DNA from 4 places in the Novibacillus thermophilus genome. Region 2 is predicted to be linked to each of the others. Evidence: riboswitches for the same ligand, from Rfam matches in the RefSeq annotation. Region 2 holds a riboswitch; each other region holds the start of a gene.
What was found. Region 2 has a riboswitch for S-adenosylmethionine ahead of B0W44_RS03385 (MFS transporter). Riboswitches for the same ligand answer to the same signal wherever they lie in the genome.

Region 1 (4,369 bases), 420 kb from region 2:
TTGGGCGGAATGATCGCCACGTCCCCTTTAAAATCAACAAAAGAGTCCAGATTGATTTCTTTCGGATCGATGACTGGATTTAACGCGTTGTGAAAAATTTTGAACTCATCCGCAACGCGCAGATCGTAGCCGTAACTGCTGAGGCCAAAACTGACGGCTTCTCCCTTGCCGACGTTGCGGTCGACGAACGGCTCGATCATCTTGTGCTCAGTCGCCATCTTGCGAATCCATTTGTCCGATTTAATCGTCACGTGATCTCCACCCCCAACTGGTAAATCAATAGCTCTATTTTACAACACTTTGTCCTAGTATGATAGAACCGGCGCTCAATTTTCGCGTTGCGTGACACTGGACTCCTTTCCGTCCGCACCCGTCTCTTTTTTGCCGCACTGGACGATTTGTCCTCCCTCGTCACAGTAAACATATACCGTCTCAGGTTCGTCTTTAAACACGACTTCTACATAATAACCCGGTCGCTTCATCGCTTGTCGGAAGACTTCAATCCTTTCGATCCGATCGGGATCATCGCCCTGTTCTTCCGTTAAGTACTGTTCGACCCGTTGTTCTAACTCCGTGTAAGCCGTCGGGTCTCCGTAAATTTTCAAAAACATGAAGAACGCGAGCACCCCGATGATAACAACAGCCGCTACCATCACAACACTTTTCTTCACGTGTCTCGACTCCTTCTGCTCCTGTCAACTGTTCACTTCCATTCTCTATTATACCGTTTTCCCGTTTCTCCTTTTTTTTAAAAAATGCAACGTTTTATGAACAGCCTAGCAAGTAAAGAGAGGCAGCTTTCGCTGCCTCCGCGATCAAAATGTTTTTATGGTCCCTTGCCGTTAGGCGTGACTTCTGTTCAAAGCTTGATCCAGGTCGGCTATAATGTCGTCTGCGCTCTCGATTCCGACAGAGAGGCGGACCAATTCCGGCGATACCCCGGTGGAAAGCTGTTCTTCCGGTGTCAACTGTTGGTGCGTCGTGCTGGCCGGGTGAATGATCAGTGACTTGGCGTCGCCGACATTGGCTAAGTGAGAGAACAACTTCACATTGTTGATCAATTTCTTCCCGGCTTCAAGACCTCCTTTGATCCCGAATGACAAAATCGCTCCCTGTCCTTTCGGCAAATACTTTTGCGCTTTTTCGTAGGACGGATGGCCTTTTAAGCCGGGGTAATTCACCCACTCTACCGCATCGTGCTGTTGTAAGAACTGAGCCACCTTCAACGCGTTCTCGCTGTGACGTTCCATGCGCAAGTGCAACGTCTCCAGCCCTTGTAAAAACAGGAAGGCGTTAAAAGGAGAGAGCGCGGCTCCAGTATCCCGCAACAACTGCACTCTGGCCTTCGTAATGTAAGCGATAGGGCCAAGTGCTTCTGTGTACACCACTCCGTGATAACTCGGATCTGGCTCCGTCAGTTCGGGAAACTTCCCGTTCGTCCAGTCAAACTTGCCGGAATCGACAATGACGCCGCCGATGGACGTCCCGTGTCCGCCAATAAATTTCGTTGCAGAGTGGACAACGATATCAGCTCCGAATTCGATGGGCCTCAGCAAATACGGCGTGGGGAACGTATTGTCCACAATTAACGGAATTCCGTTCTCGTGGGCAATAGCGGCCACCGCTTCCACATCCAACACGTCATTTTTCGGATTGCCAATGGACTCAGCAAAGACGAGGCGGGTCTTTTCATTGATCGCTTGACGAAAATTGTCCGGATCGGACGGATCGACGAAGTGAACGCGTATCCCCAACTTTGGCAACGTGTGGGAAAACAGATTGTACGTTCCACCGTACAGACTGCTGGCCGACACGATTTCATCTCCGGACTTGGCAATGTTTAAGATCGCGTACGTAATAGCCGCTTGTCCAGACGCCGTGGCCAGCGCGCCAACCCCGCCCTCCAAAGCGGCCACGCGCTGTTCAAAGGCGTCATTCGTCGGATTCATGATCCGGGAGTAAATGTTGCCAAACTCTTTTAAGGCGAACAAGTTAGCCGCATGATCCGTGTCGTTGAAGACATATGAAGTCGTCTGGTAAATCGGGACCGCTCGGGCATTCGTCGCCTCGTCGGGTTGCTGTCCGGCGTGGACGGACAGTGTGTCAAACTGGTATTGCTTTTCGTCACTCATCGTCAGGTTCCTCCTCAAACATATAAATAAAAAACTCTTCCGATAAGGAAGAGCTTCATACCAAAAGACTAAATCTCCCCTTATCTTTCAGGAAAACGTCCTGCAGGAATTGGCACCGCATCTCCTAAAGGCGAAGACCGGTTGCCGGGTTTCATTGGGCCAGTCCCTCCACCACTCTTGATAAGGCTCCAAAATATTCAGTTCCCTGTACAGGTTGTTATTTATTATATAGGCATTGATTCTGATCCGTCAAATACTTTTTTTGATTTGACGAGGTCCGTCCCTTTTCTTAACAGAAAAAAAGCGAAAGCAAAGCTCGCGGCGGCAGTGTAAAAAAGGGAGGGGTGGCCGAAAACGTCCATCGAAAATCCTAATGCGGCTGGAGCGACCACTGACGAGGCCATGGAGAACAGGTAGTACATCCCCGTGAAAAAACCGATTCTCTTCGTGCCCCCTAAATCGGCCACGAGCGGATAAGCCTGTACGTTGACGAGAGCCCAGGCCATACCGCCCGCGAAAAGTAACACTTTCAACAGTGCCAAGGAAGTGATCCACGGCATGATGAGGAAGAGGGCCGGCAAGCCGATCAGTCCGGCGAGCATCGTTTCCGATTTCCCGAACCGACTTCCGACCATTCCAGCCGGAAGGGCGAACAGTACAAAGGACAAGCTGAAGAAACCGAGGGTCAACCCAGCTTCGCCCCCGCTTGCCCCGAGATGTTCAGTCGCGTACACACTGAACTGGGCCTCCACCCCGCTGTAGCCGACAAAGTACAAAAAAATGGCAGAAAGGATGAGAAAATGGCCGCGAAAGGTTGGTTCAGCAAGCCTGGCTACATTCGAGCGCAACGATCGAAGGGGCACTGTTTCAGCGCTGTCTTGGATATTGACACGAGCGTACGGCGGATGCCGCTCAACGGTGAAGAAAAGTAGAGCAAACGAGGCACACAGGATCATCCCGCCGATGACGAACGGGTAGGAGCGGGAGAGGTCGTAGAGCGGTGCGAGGGCAAACAACGCAAGCAGTCCCCCCACCCCGCCCATCAAATTGATGACACCGTTTGCCGTCGACCGCTTTTCCACTGGCGTATGGTCTGGCATGAGCGAAATCACGGGTGCACGGTAAACCGTCATGGCCAGAAGAAATGCGATATCGACGCACAACAGCATCCAGAGTGCGCCGCGACCGAGGAACGGAATGAGGACAAAAAACAAGGCGGCCATCGGCATTCCGACAATGAGAAACGGAAGCCGTCCGCCGTATCGAGTATCCAGCCGGTCGGACCACACTCCGATGAGGGGAATCAACACAACGGCCAGTAAATTGTCTAATCCCATAATCGAGCCGCGAATCGCGCGACTTTCGATAAACTCACCTAGAATGAGCGGCATGTACGTATTGTACACAGTCCACACGAGTGTCAGCGCAAAAAAACCGCTGCCGATGGCAACAATCTTGCCGTAAGAGAACGGGCGCTTCTTCAACTCCCCACCCCCTGTCCACCATTTTTATTTTTCCAAGCACGTGTGGGTGACTTGCCCACCCAAAGCGACAGATATCTCCAGTATAACGAAGCTCGCTCCCTTCTTCTAGCGAACGGTTATGTCGTCTTTTATGTTTTCCAACGTTTTATCTCCGATCCCGCTTACGCGTGTCAGATCGTCCACCGTTTTAAAAGGCCCGTTCTCCTCCCGGTCCTTTACAATGGCGGCCGCCTTGGTCGGCCCTATACCGCTCAACGTCTGCAACTCCGCTTCAGAGGCCCGGTTAATGTTCACTTTCCCGGTTCCTGTGTGAGGTTCCCCTCCCGTTCCCTGTGTCGTGTCATGCAGCTCCTCGCCCTCGCGGGGAACGATGACCGCCATTCCGTCTATCAAAAAGTCAGCCAGATTGAGTTGGTCCGTGTTCGCTTCGTCAGTGGCTCCTCCGGCAGCTTCGATGGCTTGATAAAGGCGGGAGTCAGGAGGCAAACGGTAAATCCCCGGTTGCTTCACCGCTCCTTTGACATCGACGACGATTTCCGTAGGTTCATCTGCCGCCTCCTCTTTCTTTTCCACGAATCCACCGTCTGGCAGGTCGTCGCCTAACGGAATTTCCTCCGTACTTTCAGCCCGGTCTGTAAACAGAAAGTACATGAGTGTGCTGAGAAGCAAAATCACGCAAACGAGCGCGACTGCCATCAGTTTTATCTCCCTGTTCGACCACGTTTGAAACAACGATCTTCCCCCTCTTTCCCG
Region 2 (4,369 bases):
ATACAAACTTGACATAATGTTAACCACCTTTCTCCCAGGAAATAAACCTAAAGTTCCTTCAGTTTGAGGGCACCTATAAGTCCGAGAAGGGCCAAGGAGATCAAATAAGTACTGACAGCAAACGCAGAATCAAAGTTGTCGACTAAAAAGGTGCTGATCATCGGTGCGATGCCACCCCCGAGGACCGCTCCGATTGCATAAGCAACCGATGAACCGCTGTACCGCAGGCGGGCTGGAAACGAACTTGCGACAAATGATGCGAGGGGGCCGTACATGGCACCAAACGTGAAAAACGCGAACGCTACCGCAGTCACAATGAGGAAAGGCTGTTTGCTGTTGACCAGGACAAAATATGGAAATGCCCATACCACCAAAGAGAGGACACCGACGACATACACGTTCTTGGCTCCGACGATGTCTGAAAAGTGTCCGAAAAGGACTACGGCAAGTGCCGCCGCAATGCCGCCGAGCACAGTGGCATTGGTTAGCAGATTCTGATCGAGGTTTAAATACGTCGATCCATACCCGATAAAAAACGTACTGAACGTGTAAAACGCAGCGAACATCACAATGTTCACTAAGATGGCCCAGAGGATCGTTTTAGGGTAGGTGCGAAGCGATTCGAGCACAGGAGCTTGGGACACATTTTCGTCTTTTAGAACTTTTTGAAACTCTGGTGATTCCAGAACGCGTAAACGGGCGTACAGTCCGACGATGACTAGGCCCAAGCTGAAAAGGAACGGAATGCGCCATGCCCACGAAAAAAAGGCGTCACCGGATACCGTGAGTAAGAGTGAAACAACGGTTGAAGAGAGTACTAAGCCGAAGGGTGAACCCAGCTGTGGGAGGCTTGCAAAAAATCCGCGTCGATCACGCCCTGCCCACTCCATAGAGAGCAAGACAGCACCTCCCCACTCTCCGCCTGCTGAGAGACCCTGTAAAAAGCGGAGAATCGACAACAAGAGCGGAGCCCATATGCCAATTGTTTCATAAGTCGGTAAAAGCCCCATAGTCGTTGTCGCGATTCCCATCATCAGTAATGTGAAAATGAGTGTCGTCTTTCTTCCAAAGCGATCGCCAAAGTGACTAAAGATAAAACTGCCAACAGGTCGTGCCACAAACCCGATGGCAAAGATTAAGAACGTCTGCATCAACCCTGCGTAAGGGTCAGAATCCGGGAAAAACAAAGTAGGAAATACGAGGGCTCCCACTGTTCCGTAAATAAAGAAGTCGTACCATTCGATGGTTGTTCCGATCACGCTCGAGATGGCGGCCCGACGTCGGTGAAGGGATGTTTCGGAAACTTCAACTGATACATCATAACTCATTCACACTCTCTCCTCTCCTGTCACTATTTCTAGGCTCGACACATACAAAAACCCCCTCTTCGATAAGAAGAGGGGTTCGCTCTGTAGCGAAACGCTCTTCTTATCTCTCGGAACGAGTTAAACTCATCCCGCAGGAGTTGGCACCTTTTTTGCACTGCGCGAGTGCAAAGAGGTTGCCGGGCTTCATTGGGCCAGTCCCTCCGCCTCTCTTGATAAGAAGCATTCACTATGAATATGTAATTGAAAAAACTTGTAATTATCCTACAACTCTATTCTCACATTGTCAAGGGGAATACGCCGTTCAGTTTAGAAAATTTTTTCTGAACTACTTTGTCCGCACCTTACAAAATTGTAAGTTTTGGTAGTTAAAATGTAAGACCAATCAATGTCAATCAGTTTCAAATTTTTCTACGATAAAAGAAGAGCCGAAAGATCGTGATACTTAAATGGCTTTTGGGAAAAAAGCGTGTGTGGTACGGGTACTAGAAATGCGTGAACGTGTTTAGGGGGAAGGGGATGTGAGCACATGGATACGGGTCGGTTTATTTGTGTCCTTCAACACTCAATTCCTGCGACGTTTCGTCTCTTTTTGGCAGTGAACTTTCTGATTTACGGAGCTGCTAAACTGACGTTCGGACAATTTGGCGTACCAACAGAAGAAATTGCCGCCATGCGAGGAGAAGGTTTTACGTTAGCTTGGACATTTTTTGGATATTCGCGCTTATATGAAATGTTTATCGGGTTAGGGGAAGTCATAGCCGCTGTCTTAATCGCGATTCCGAGGACGGCAACGTTGGGTGCCATCTGTTATTTTCCAATTGCCGTTAATATTATGATGGTCAATTATGCTTTTGATATTGGTGTTCAAGACCTCAGTACTGTTTTGATGGTTATGTGTCTCATCTTACTGTGGCTGGATCGCAAGAAACTTCTTTTGATTTTTGTAAAATCACACGATGTGGCAGAAAGAGTGAAAAAGTTATGACAAGCTTTGTCGTTTCGGAATTAATTGTGATCTTCGTTCTTACGACGTTGTATTATTTTATTAAGGATATCAAAAGCGACCATAAGAAAAAAGTATGAGTTTGTCCAAGGATAAAGGAGTGTGCGATTAGTTTTGTCATTGCGGTAGGGGAAATCAACCGCACGTATAAGGATTATAGATGATACAGCAGTTTCAGTATTGTGAGAACTTCCGAGAGAAACTCCCAATTTTTTGCTGGTACTGATCATTTTGGGAGGTTACCGACCGCCTTATACGATGCCTTCCTTTAGCTATGTCATGATGGATCAGTCATTGAGAACGTGTTGATAAGCGTAAGACACTCTATCAGACAGAAGCGTAAAGTCTCACTTGATGACACGGTCATTTTGTATAATATTGACGAAAATGTATTTAGTGAGAGGTGGGAAGTTGAGTAATCAGTTGTGGGATACGTTGTGTCAAATGTGTGACGAGGCGCGAGACAAGTGGGGGGTAAGCGCACAAGAAATAGCGGATACATTGCAACAGCATCGCAGTAACGTCAGCCGGGAATTAAACCGGCTCGTCAAACACGGTTTGGTTGAGAAAAAAGAGGGGCGCCCTGTCTTGTTCCGTGTGGCTCGTACATCAGCCGGCATCCAAGTATTCGGTCGAATAATTGGGGCAGAGGGTAGTTTTCGCGCTCCGATTGAACAGGCGAAAGCGGCTTTGCACTACCCTCCGTACGGCCTCCATACTCTCCTCTTCGGCGCGACAGGCGTCGGAAAAAGCATGTTTGCGCGTTTGATGTACGAATACAGGCGGATTTCCACCCAGCATAAAGGAGAATTTGTCACCTTCAACTGTGCTGACTACGCTCACAATCCTCAACTGTTGCTTAGTCAGTTGTTTGGCAGTGTGAAGGGATCTTATACGGGAGCGAGTCAAGACCGGCGAGGTTTGTTGGAACGGGCTGATGGCGGCATGCTTTTTTTAGACGAAATTCACCGTCTGCCTCCAGAAGGTCAAGAGATGTTGTTCACTTATTTAGATACAGGATGTTACCGCAAGCTGGGAGAAACGGAGGACGGACGACAGGCACAAGTATTCATCGTCGCGGCGACGACAGAACAACCAGATTCGGTTTTGTTAAAAACCTTTCGCCGTCGCATTCCAATGGAAATTCAACTTCCTAAGTTGGCGGACCGGCCGCTAAACGAGAGGATTGCGCTTATCCGATTGTTTTGTGAGGAAGAGGCGCGGCGGTTGAAGAAGAACATCGTATTGGAACCGGTTGCAGTGCAAGCGTTTATTGCTTATGAATGTCCGGGCAATGTCGGACAGTTAAAAAAGGATATTCAACTATCCTGTGCCCACGCCTATGCGGAACAGCGAACAGAGAAAACGTTGTATATTTTGCAGTCCCACTTGCCCTTGGAAGTCAAGAGAGGGGCACTGCGCTTACGTTATTTGCTGGAAAAGCCGGAATTGGATCATTTGATAGGAACTTGTCAGATATCAACGAAAGATCCGGAATCGACTGAAGCGGGGGAGGAAATCCCGATCCATTTCCAGATGCCGCGTGAATTGTCGGACGCTCGATATGCGGATCGTGACAATATTAGAAAAATCGTTGAGCCTCAATTGATTGATTTAGCCCATCAGCTACTGTCACGAGCGGAGGAAAAACTGGGGAAAGCGTATCCTCCCAAAGTGTACGCCGGATTGGCCATGCACATTGACGCTATGGTGAAACGGTTAAAAAAGGGAAAAATGACTTCTCCTTACAATTTAAATGAGTTAAGAAAAAAATACCCGCAAGCTTTCATAGTGGCTACCGAAAGTATGACGCTCATCGAAAAGACCCTTCAAATCGATGTACCTATGGAGGAAATTGGTTACTTGACATTGTTCTACGCTTATGACGAATCGGACAACAACTGGGAAAGGGGAACGACAGCTGTAATTGTGATGGCGCATGGAACATCGACGGCATCTTCCATGCTGTCGGTAGCACAAGATTTGCTGGACATTTCCGAAGGATGGGCCATTGATGTTCCGTTATCAATGAATCCGG
Region 3 (4,369 bases), 1.2 Mb from region 2:
TTCCGCGTCGAACGAGCGCTTTTAAGAAAATATCGTTGGCGAAGACGGTGGAAATGGAAACAAACAGCCCGTCCGTCGTCGACATGGCCGCTGCCAAAATCACCACAATCATTAGGGCAGCGATCACGGCGGGGAAAACTCGGACCATGTATTCGACCAGAGCCAAATCGCTCATGACGACCTGGTCTCCCAGGTGGGCGCGGCTGTAAAATCCACCGAAGAAAACAGCCAGACAGCAAAGCTTCGTGACGACGTAGACGAAAATCATTTTACCCAGATCCCGTTCGTCTTTCACCCCAAGCACTTTGTTGAAAAGGTGAGGGGCTGAGGCAAACGCCCATTGAATCAAAAGTGCGCCTATCACTGCTGGAAGGGAGTAAAAGTAATCTGATTCGGGGTGGAAGACTCGTCCCAAGTCTGAATCTTGTGCTGTCAATTTAGCTGTGATAGCGGAAAAGGTTTCCGAGAGGCCCCCTTCCCAAAACAGAACGATACCGGAGACAAAAACGAGAAGTCCGGTCACCGCCATAAGAATGACTTGGATCGCATCGGTGTATACATCGGCGATCGCCCCTCCCACGTAGACGTAAATGATGACAATGATAGTAGTCGTCATCAGTGCGTTCCCATAGGGGATTTCGAGCAAATACTCGAAAATCCTGGCTCCGGCGACGAATTGGGCGGCGATGTAAAAAATGTTGAAAAGGAGGATGATGCTGGTCGCAATTCGCAAAAAATCGCTGGAGTAATAGTCTCCAAGCCAATCTGGCAAAGAAAGAGATTGTTGGGTCGTGTTGATTTTTCTTGCCCGCTTGGCCACCATCAACACGCCGATCGGTCCGCCACCCATGATCGCCAAAAAAAGCCAGAGGTTGGAATACCCGTATTCGTAGGACCAACCCGGATAACCCAAAAAAGCCGCGGCACTCAAATACGTTCCAGTAAAAGAAAGCCCAAGGACGACCGGTCCCAATTGACCACCGCCGATGGCAAAATCGCGGACACTCTTCGTCTTTTTTCCGCTGTAAATTCCAATTCCGAGTATAAGGACGAGGAAAGCAGCTAAACCGATCCACAAAAACAGTTGGATTTCCGTCATGTTTGAACTCCTTTATCATGAAATCGAATGGGACACTATCGCACCATTCAGCTGTTTGTAGCAACCTGGATTTGTTTTGCTGGATGGTCCTCCTGTAAGAACCGACGCCCTTTTCCGAACATGTTTTCTCTCAGCGTCACTGCTTCGTATTCTGTCCGGTAGATACCGCGTTGTTGCAATTCGGGAACGACATATTCGACGAATTCTTGGAAGGTTCCCGGTGAGTGAGCGTGGGCGATATTGAATCCGTCGACATCGCCTTCAACGGCCCATTGCTCTATTTGGTCGGCGATTTGTTCAGGTGTTCCGACAAATTTGACCGTACCGTTTCCGAGGCCATGGTTCATGACCGCTTCCCGCAACGTCCACTTTCTGGTCGGATCTTTCGTGTACAGGTTCAAATTTCCCTGGACTGCCTCTGTTTCCATGTCTTCGATGTATTGATCCGGATCAAATTTGGAGAAATCTATGCCAGTATGCCCAGAAAGCAAAGCGAGTGTCCCTTCATAGCTCACATGGTTTTTTAATTCTTCGTATTTTCGGTGCGCTTCCTCCTCTGTCGAACCGACGATCGGCAAGATAAGAGGAAAAATGAGGACACTGTGCGGGTCCCGCCCTTGTTCCTCCACGAGATTCCGGATGTTCTGGACGTAGTTTTTCAACGATTCAAGGGAATGGGATTTAATGAACACAGCTTCGGCGTGTTTGGCTGCAAATCGCTGCCCACGCGGGGATGCCCCGGCTTGGAACAAGACAGGGGTCCGTTGCGGCGACGGCTCTACCAAATGCGGTCCCGGAACATCGAAGTACGAACCGTGGTGGTTAATCAAATGGACTTTGGAGGGGTCGGCGAACACACGGTTTTTCCGGTCAAGGACGACAGCATCATCCTCCCAACTGTGTTCCCACAGTTTGTAAACTACCTCTAAAAATTCATCCGCGCGATCGTACCGGACATGTTTCGGTAAGCGCCTTTCTAAACCCAGATTCACCGCCTCGCTTTCAAGGTAGGACGTCACAATGTTCCACCCGACTCGACCCTCTGTAAGGTGATCGAGTGTCGACAATTGCCGCGCCAAGAAATACGGCTGTGAATAGGTCGTCGAGACGGTTACGGCAAAACCAATGTGTTGAGTCGAGGCAGCCAAGGCTGAAATCACAAGTAAGGGATCGTGGGCAGGTATTTGAACGGCATTCGTCACAGCTGGTTCATAACTGTTTTGATAGACGCTGTAAGTTCCGATCACATCGGCGAAAAACAGGGCATCAAATTTCCCCTGCTCGAGAATTCGGGCTATTTCTTCCCAATAGGCCAAGCGATTGTGGCGATGCCCTTCGTGTTGTTTATAGCTCCACAGTCCGGTGGAATGGGGGGATGGAGAATGTTGGACAAAACCGTTCAAATGAATTTGTTTTTTCATTGAGCAACCTTCCTTTTTAAGTGTAGTAAACAGATTAATCTAATGGGAATAATATGTTTATATGACGACAAATTTTGAGGAATCACCTTCTTTCAGACTTTTGACAATTGAAAAGCGACCTCTTGTTTAAGAGGCCGCTCACTGACTACACGAGGGTAGTAACTCTGTAGCGGAACCTCTTATATTTCAGACCCTGTCACAAGGATCTGCTGGAATTGGCACCGTTTGAGTCAATTCAATGGTTGCCGAGGGTTCATAGGGCCAGTCCCTCCCCCTCTCTGTATAAGAGTTCCGGTATTGTTGTTTTAATTTTACCTCATTTTAAAAATATTTTTTTCGACTGTCAACCCCTTATTTCAATTTGCCAAAGGTCAATGAACACAAAGGACCATGCCTTGATCCGGGTTGTACGACTAACCTGGGAATAAAATGGTTTGACAAAGGGAATTTTTCTTCGAAGAACGCTATGTCTAATAGTCTATATACATCAAAATGATAGAGCACAAAGCCCGAAAACAACCAGTAATATCGAACTATTAACAAAAATTTGAAGAAATTAGCATAAAAGTAAAGAGATTGATTCCTCACATTTTTTATGGTTTGTCCTACAATTGGGATGGGAGTGGACGATGAACCCGCTCTGTAAGCACATTTACATGCCGATCCCGCTAGAAGTCATTACACACTACGAATATGTCAACACATCAGACGGAGGTTCAGAGGATGACCGCTGGAATATGGAATCAACCGAGAGCGTGACTTTAGGAATTCAATCGGAAGCAGACATTCTGACAGTGGACAGGCATTCTATTAAAGGTTGGAATATGACCTAACATAAGCCAAAAAAAGGAGGTTTGAAGGAAAGCCCATCACATTTAGAAGTAAATATCGTCGTTGTAAAAAAGAGAGAGGGATTAAAGGAGGTTCACCGTACATGAAGAAGGGACGGGTTACGAGGGTTTTGTCAGTGATCGTCAGATATACATTGCTTGCCGGGATTTTATATACACCACCTGTTCAGACGGCACATGCAGCCCCAACCGATTTTTTCACTTCGTTTGAAGAAGGTGATCCGCAACCGGATTGGGAAAATACGGTCGAAACGGATGCGGAAGGCCGTAAAATGACGGAGGGCGTTGATGGCAACATTCCATTTGACGGTATTCAAGGTAACATTACAGATAAAGTTGAGCAAGTGACGGCAAGCGCCAACAATCCACCGAATGAAACGGAACAGAAGTTGATGGATCAAGACGTGAATACGAAATGGCTGGCGTTTGAGCGTACGGCTTGGATTGAACTTCAACTTTCTGAGCCGGACACGGTTGTGAAATACGCCTTTACTTCAGCGAACGACTACCCGGGCCGAGATCCTCGAGACTGGACGCTTTCCGGGTCCAGTGACGGCGAAAATTGGACGACGTTGGATACGAGAACAAATGAAGTCTTTGAAGAGCGTTTCCAAACGAAAATCTACGAGTTTGATAACGAAACCGCCTACCAATATTATCGATTTGACATTGCGAAAAATGCCGGGGATGGCTTGACGCAGTTAGCAGAAATCCAGCTATCCAACGGTATTGATGTCCCGCCGCCACCTCCTTCAGATATGAAATCTTTCACCTCAAAAGGACCTTCGAGCGCGTATGCAGCTAAGACGAACGTCGGATGGACAGGTTTGAAGGCGTTCTCGTATTCTGGAACGCATCTCACAGAAGGGCGTGCTTATTCGTATAATAAAATTTTTGATGTCGACATTCCGGTAACTGAGAATACCGAACTGTCGTATTACATTTTTCCGGAATTTACCGATAAGGATCATTTGGACTACGCGAGTACGTATGCAGCC
Region 4 (4,369 bases), 1.8 Mb from region 2:
CAAAAAAATATTTATGCCGCTGGTGAGTTCGCACAATTCGCTCCTTCTTCGTTAATAATTTCTGCTGCAGAAGGTCATAAGGCGGGAGTAGCTGTAAATGCTGATATGACGGATGAGAGATTTTCGCTATTAACATAAAGCGAGCCATTTCAAAATCCTCGGTTAGAATGGAGTTGTCGGAAAATACAAGTGCCCCATCATCAAGTGCGGTGGGACAATGGTACAAGTTAAGTCGCATAAATCACCCACCGATGCTTACCGCAGTCGGTGGGTGATCCTCTTCAACGTACTGACTTCGCCGCCTCACGGGACAAATGTGAACCGAGTCTTTTTGCTGGATGATTACTAGGTAAACGAACCCTGCCCTTTCCAAACATGTTTTCACGTAAAGTTGTTGCCTCATACTCCGTCCTATGAATCCCGCGGCTTTGCAGCTCCGGAACGACATAGTCCACAAAATCGCGGAATGTTCCGGGGGAAATGGCTTGAATGATATTAAATCCGTCAACGTCACCTTCTACCGCCATAGACTCAAACTGATCCGCTATTTGTTCCGGTGTCCCAACGACTTTCCAGGCTCCGATACCGAGACCGTGATGTGTAACGGCTTCCCGCACCGTCCATTTCTTCTCTGGGTTGACAGTAGTATATTGATGGAGAAAACCCCGAGATGCATTCGTTTCCAAGTTTTCAACGTATTCATCAGGATTATAATGGGAGAAATCAACTCCCGTATGTCCCGACAAAAGCGCGAGTGTTCCTTCATAACTGACATACTGTTTCAATTCCTCGTACTTGGCCTTTGCTTCTGCTTCGGTAGCGCCCACGATAGGGACGACCCCGGGAAAAATGAGGATATCTTCCGGACGACGACCAAACTTCTTAGCCCTGCTGCGTATATCCGTTGAAAAAGCTTTTAATTCCGCTATGGTATTCTGGGTCGTCGTAAAAACAGCTTCTGCATGTTTTGCCGCAAAGTCGCGCCCCCTAGAAGAAGAGCCTGCTTGGAACAACACGGGGGTCCTTTGTGGAGAAGGTTCGACTAGGTGAATACCGGGCACGCTAAAGTATTCCCCTTTATGTTGAATGGGATGAACTTTTTCAGGATCAGCATATACGCCGATTTCCTCGTCTGCCATGACCGCATCTTCTTCCCAACTGTATTCCCACAATTTATAGACCACATCCATATACTCTTCTGCTCGTTCATAACGTTTGTCATGTTCAATTCTGGTCTTTAATCCCTGATTGACCGCCTCGCTCTCCAAGTAGGAGGTCACAATATTCCAGGCTACACGTCCTTTCGTCAAATGGTCCAACGTGGAAAACTCTCGCGCCAATTTGTACGGTTGTGTATAAGTAGCCGAATAAGTCGCTGCAAACCCCAAATATTGCGTGTTCGCAGCCATCGCAGAAATCTGAAGCAAGGTATTGTGAAGCGGAACTTGGACAGCGTTACGGATTGCCGGTTTGTAACTGTTTTGATATACATCGTAAACACCACTTACATCTGCCAGAAAGATAGCATCGAACTTTCCGCGTTCTAGAAGATGAGCCATCTCAATCCAGTAGGAGAGATCCCCATGTCGATAACCTTGATCTGCCGGATGTCTCCACAATCCTGGTGAATGAGGAGCAACCGAATTTTGGGTAAAACCATTCAAATGAATCTGCTTTTTCATTTGAGCAGACCTCCAGGTACAACATCGTCTAAACGACCAAAGCTTTTTGCTCTTTCACGGTCCGAATGAACGAATACAATTCTTTTTTTACTCGTTGCAAAACCTCTTGATTGACAATGGGGTTTGTTTCGTTCTCACGATCAATCTGTTGGTCGAGCAAGTAAACACCTTGTAAGTTTTGCGCTTTTAACGCAGTTAGCAGCGGCTTTAAAGCAAAATCAACGGCTAACAAGTGAGCCAAACTCCCCCCAACCATGATCGGAAGGGTTGGCTTATGTTTCAAAATATCCTGCGGAAGCAAATCAAATAACGCTTTAAGCACACCCGAGTAAGACGCTTTGTAGACAGGGGAGCCGACAATGAGTCCCTTGGCGTTTTTAATTGATAGTGCTATGTCCTCAATCGACGGACTGTCATACCGCGCGTAGACGAGATCTTCTGGTTTTAAGTTTCGAACTGAAATTTGGATTGTCGACAGTCCTTCCTGTTCTATCAAAGAACAGAGAAATTTCAGGACACACTCTGATCTCGAATGTTCAGATGGGCTTCCCGATATCGTGATAACGTCGCTCATTAACTTGCACTCCTAAAATTTTTTTGGTGATAGACTGCTCCTAATCGCGTGACGTCAAGAGACAGACGGGTTCTTAGGGCATCCGACACGTGGCATGCCATTTGTACTCACAGTGCACTGGCTCAAGCTCTGTACCGCATTCAATGCCTTAAACGAATCAGTGACTAATTTACCTAGCTCGAATGGTAAGTACAGAAGACGATCGATCACCCCCTTAAAATGAACTTATCCAATTTTGATACTAGGATTTACGGAAACAACGTAATAACGAACTGTTTCCATCCCACGAACACCCTTTACCCCGGAAAAGTTAAAACCTCTTCCGATTCGGAAGAGGTTTTTGTATAAACAAACGATCAACTCTTCCTCATCTTTCAGACCTTCACAGTCTGCTGGAATTGGCACCGTTTACTTTGGGCAAGTAATGGTTGCCGCGGGTTCATCGGACCAGGTTCCTCCCCCGACTCTTGATAAGGAATGTTTGTTATGTAATTTTAGGTCTTTTTATGGTAGCTTAAGGTTTATCGTCTGTCAAGCATTTTTTGTCAACTTTTAATTTTCATGAAGGTAGCTAAATACCTTTCCCTGAACATCAGCAAGTCACCTCTAGTGCTTGAAACGGATCTGGTCACAAGCAGACCATTTCTGCATTGAGACGTTGAATTCCTTTTTAAAACGATGTTACTTCTTCATAAGGCGTTGTATCTGCTGGCCTGACATGTCTGAGTTTCCAAATGATGATCGTCATTAGAACAAACAAACCGATGGCAGCTAATCCGTATATAGCTTGAATCACATCACTGAAAAAACCGTTAAAACGTATATCACAAACATTCTCGGTAAAATGAAGGTACAGGATCGCACACAAGCAGCGATTTATGCGCTGAAGCATCACTGGATTGAACCATGACGTACAACGAGTTGGTCGGTGTTGGGAAAATAAGATTCTTGGTCAACGACTGTTTTTCTTCTGGTCTCAACGGGAACATTCTGCTTCAAGGGGTGCGGGCGTACAACAGGTCGAGCCTAAGGCCCGACCTGTGTCACCCCCACCACATGTCTGTCGGTTCCTCTTTCATGAGAATCGATTGCAAATTACGGACTGCACGGGTAAGTCCTTCCTCGATGGACATGAGCGGGTCCTCGTGTTCAATACTGACGACATAGTCATAGCCGTACGTGCGTAAGGCACTCATCATGTCTGACCATTCTTTCAAGTCATGACCGTAGCCGACGGTGCGGAACGTCCAAGCCCTCGTTTTTACGTGACTGTACGGTTGCATGTCAGTGAGACCGTGCATGTTGACGTTATCTTGATCAATGTACGTGTCTTTGGCGTGGAAATGATGGATCGCGTTCGCTTCTCCCAATATCCTAATCGCTGCCACCGGTTCGATGCCTTGCCACCACAGGTGACTCGGATCTAAATTGGCCCCGACAGCTTCGCACGTAGCCTCGCGCAGTTTCAACAGTGTATAAGGTGTGTGGACGAGAAAGCCGCCATGCAATTCCAACCCGATTTTGACATTGTGGTTCTGTGCGAACTGTCCCCACTGTTTCCAGTACGGAATAAGCTTTTTTTCCCATTGCCACTTCAGTACGTCGCTGTACTCGGTCGGCCACGGGACTACCGGCCAATTCGCGTATTTCGCTCCATCGTGATCACCTGCCGTACCCGAAAAACAGTTGACGACGGGAACATCCATCATTTCAGCCAATCGGACCGTCTTCACAAACGTGTCGTGAGACGATTGCGCCACGTCCTTATTCGGCGAGAGCGGATTGCCATGACAACTGAAGGCGCTGATTGTTAACCCGCGTGTTTGAATGGCTCGCAAATACCGTTCCCGCTCACCTTTGTTCTCCAACAACGTGTCGAGCGGGCAATGCGCATCTCCAGGATTGTTCCCTGTACCGATTTCTACCGCAGATATGCCGGCTCCTTTCACATAATCCAACATTTCTTCAAATGATAGATCTGACAACAACACCGAGAACACACCGAGTTTCACCGTGAGATCTCCTTTCCTTTTTCGAACTGGACACTTTTTCTTGATTCGCTACTTTCATAAATCGCTTCAATAATCTGTGACACAGCCATCGCTTCTTCTGG

Region 1: it holds a riboswitch for S-adenosylmethionine, as region 2 does, so the genes downstream of both, B0W44_RS05495 (homocysteine synthase) here and B0W44_RS03385 (MFS transporter) in region 2, are expected to answer to the same signal.
Region 3: it holds a riboswitch for S-adenosylmethionine, as region 2 does, so the genes downstream of both, B0W44_RS15350 (LLM class flavin-dependent oxidoreductase) here and B0W44_RS03385 (MFS transporter) in region 2, are expected to answer to the same signal.
Region 4: it holds a riboswitch for S-adenosylmethionine, as region 2 does, so the genes downstream of both, ssuE (NADPH-dependent FMN reductase) here and B0W44_RS03385 (MFS transporter) in region 2, are expected to answer to the same signal.

The regions. Positions count from the first base shown of each region.
Region 1 is NZ_CP019699.1:1,102,668-1,107,036, reverse strand. It holds gene dcd (dCTP deaminase) at 1-251, opposite strand, end outside; gene B0W44_RS05500 (DUF3139 domain-containing protein) at 327-671, opposite strand; gene B0W44_RS05495 (homocysteine synthase) at 843-2,132, opposite strand; SAM riboswitch class I at 2,210-2,319, opposite strand; gene B0W44_RS05490 (MFS transporter) at 2,357-3,616, opposite strand; gene B0W44_RS05485 (helix-hairpin-helix domain-containing protein) at 3,722-4,348, opposite strand.
Region 2 is NZ_CP019699.1:681,146-685,514, forward strand. It holds gene B0W44_RS03380 (acyl--CoA ligase family protein) at 1-15, opposite strand, end outside; gene B0W44_RS03385 (MFS transporter) at 48-1,328, opposite strand; SAM riboswitch class I at 1,426-1,547, opposite strand; gene B0W44_RS03390 (hypothetical protein) at 1,855-2,313, shown strand; gene B0W44_RS03395 (sigma-54-dependent transcriptional regulator) at 2,743-4,369, shown strand, end outside.
Region 3 is NZ_CP019699.1:3,145,271-3,149,639, reverse strand. It holds gene B0W44_RS15355 (sodium:solute symporter family protein) at 1-1,099, opposite strand, end outside; gene B0W44_RS15350 (LLM class flavin-dependent oxidoreductase) at 1,147-2,520, opposite strand; SAM riboswitch class I at 2,697-2,809, opposite strand; gene B0W44_RS15345 (hypothetical protein) at 3,132-3,353, shown strand; gene B0W44_RS18685 (discoidin domain-containing protein) at 3,455-4,369, shown strand, end outside.
Region 4 is NZ_CP019699.1:2,482,995-2,487,363, reverse strand. It holds gene B0W44_RS12125 (NAD(P)/FAD-dependent oxidoreductase) at 1-138, shown strand, start outside; gene B0W44_RS12120 (LLM class flavin-dependent oxidoreductase) at 282-1,682, opposite strand; gene ssuE (NADPH-dependent FMN reductase) at 1,711-2,256, opposite strand; SAM riboswitch class I at 2,621-2,733, opposite strand; gene B0W44_RS18925 (hypothetical protein) at 2,927-3,052, opposite strand; partial or broken gene B0W44_RS12110 (response regulator transcription factor) at 3,050-3,166, shown strand; gene B0W44_RS12105 (sugar phosphate isomerase/epimerase family protein) at 3,300-4,268, opposite strand; gene B0W44_RS12100 (Gfo/Idh/MocA family protein) at 4,265-4,369, opposite strand, start outside.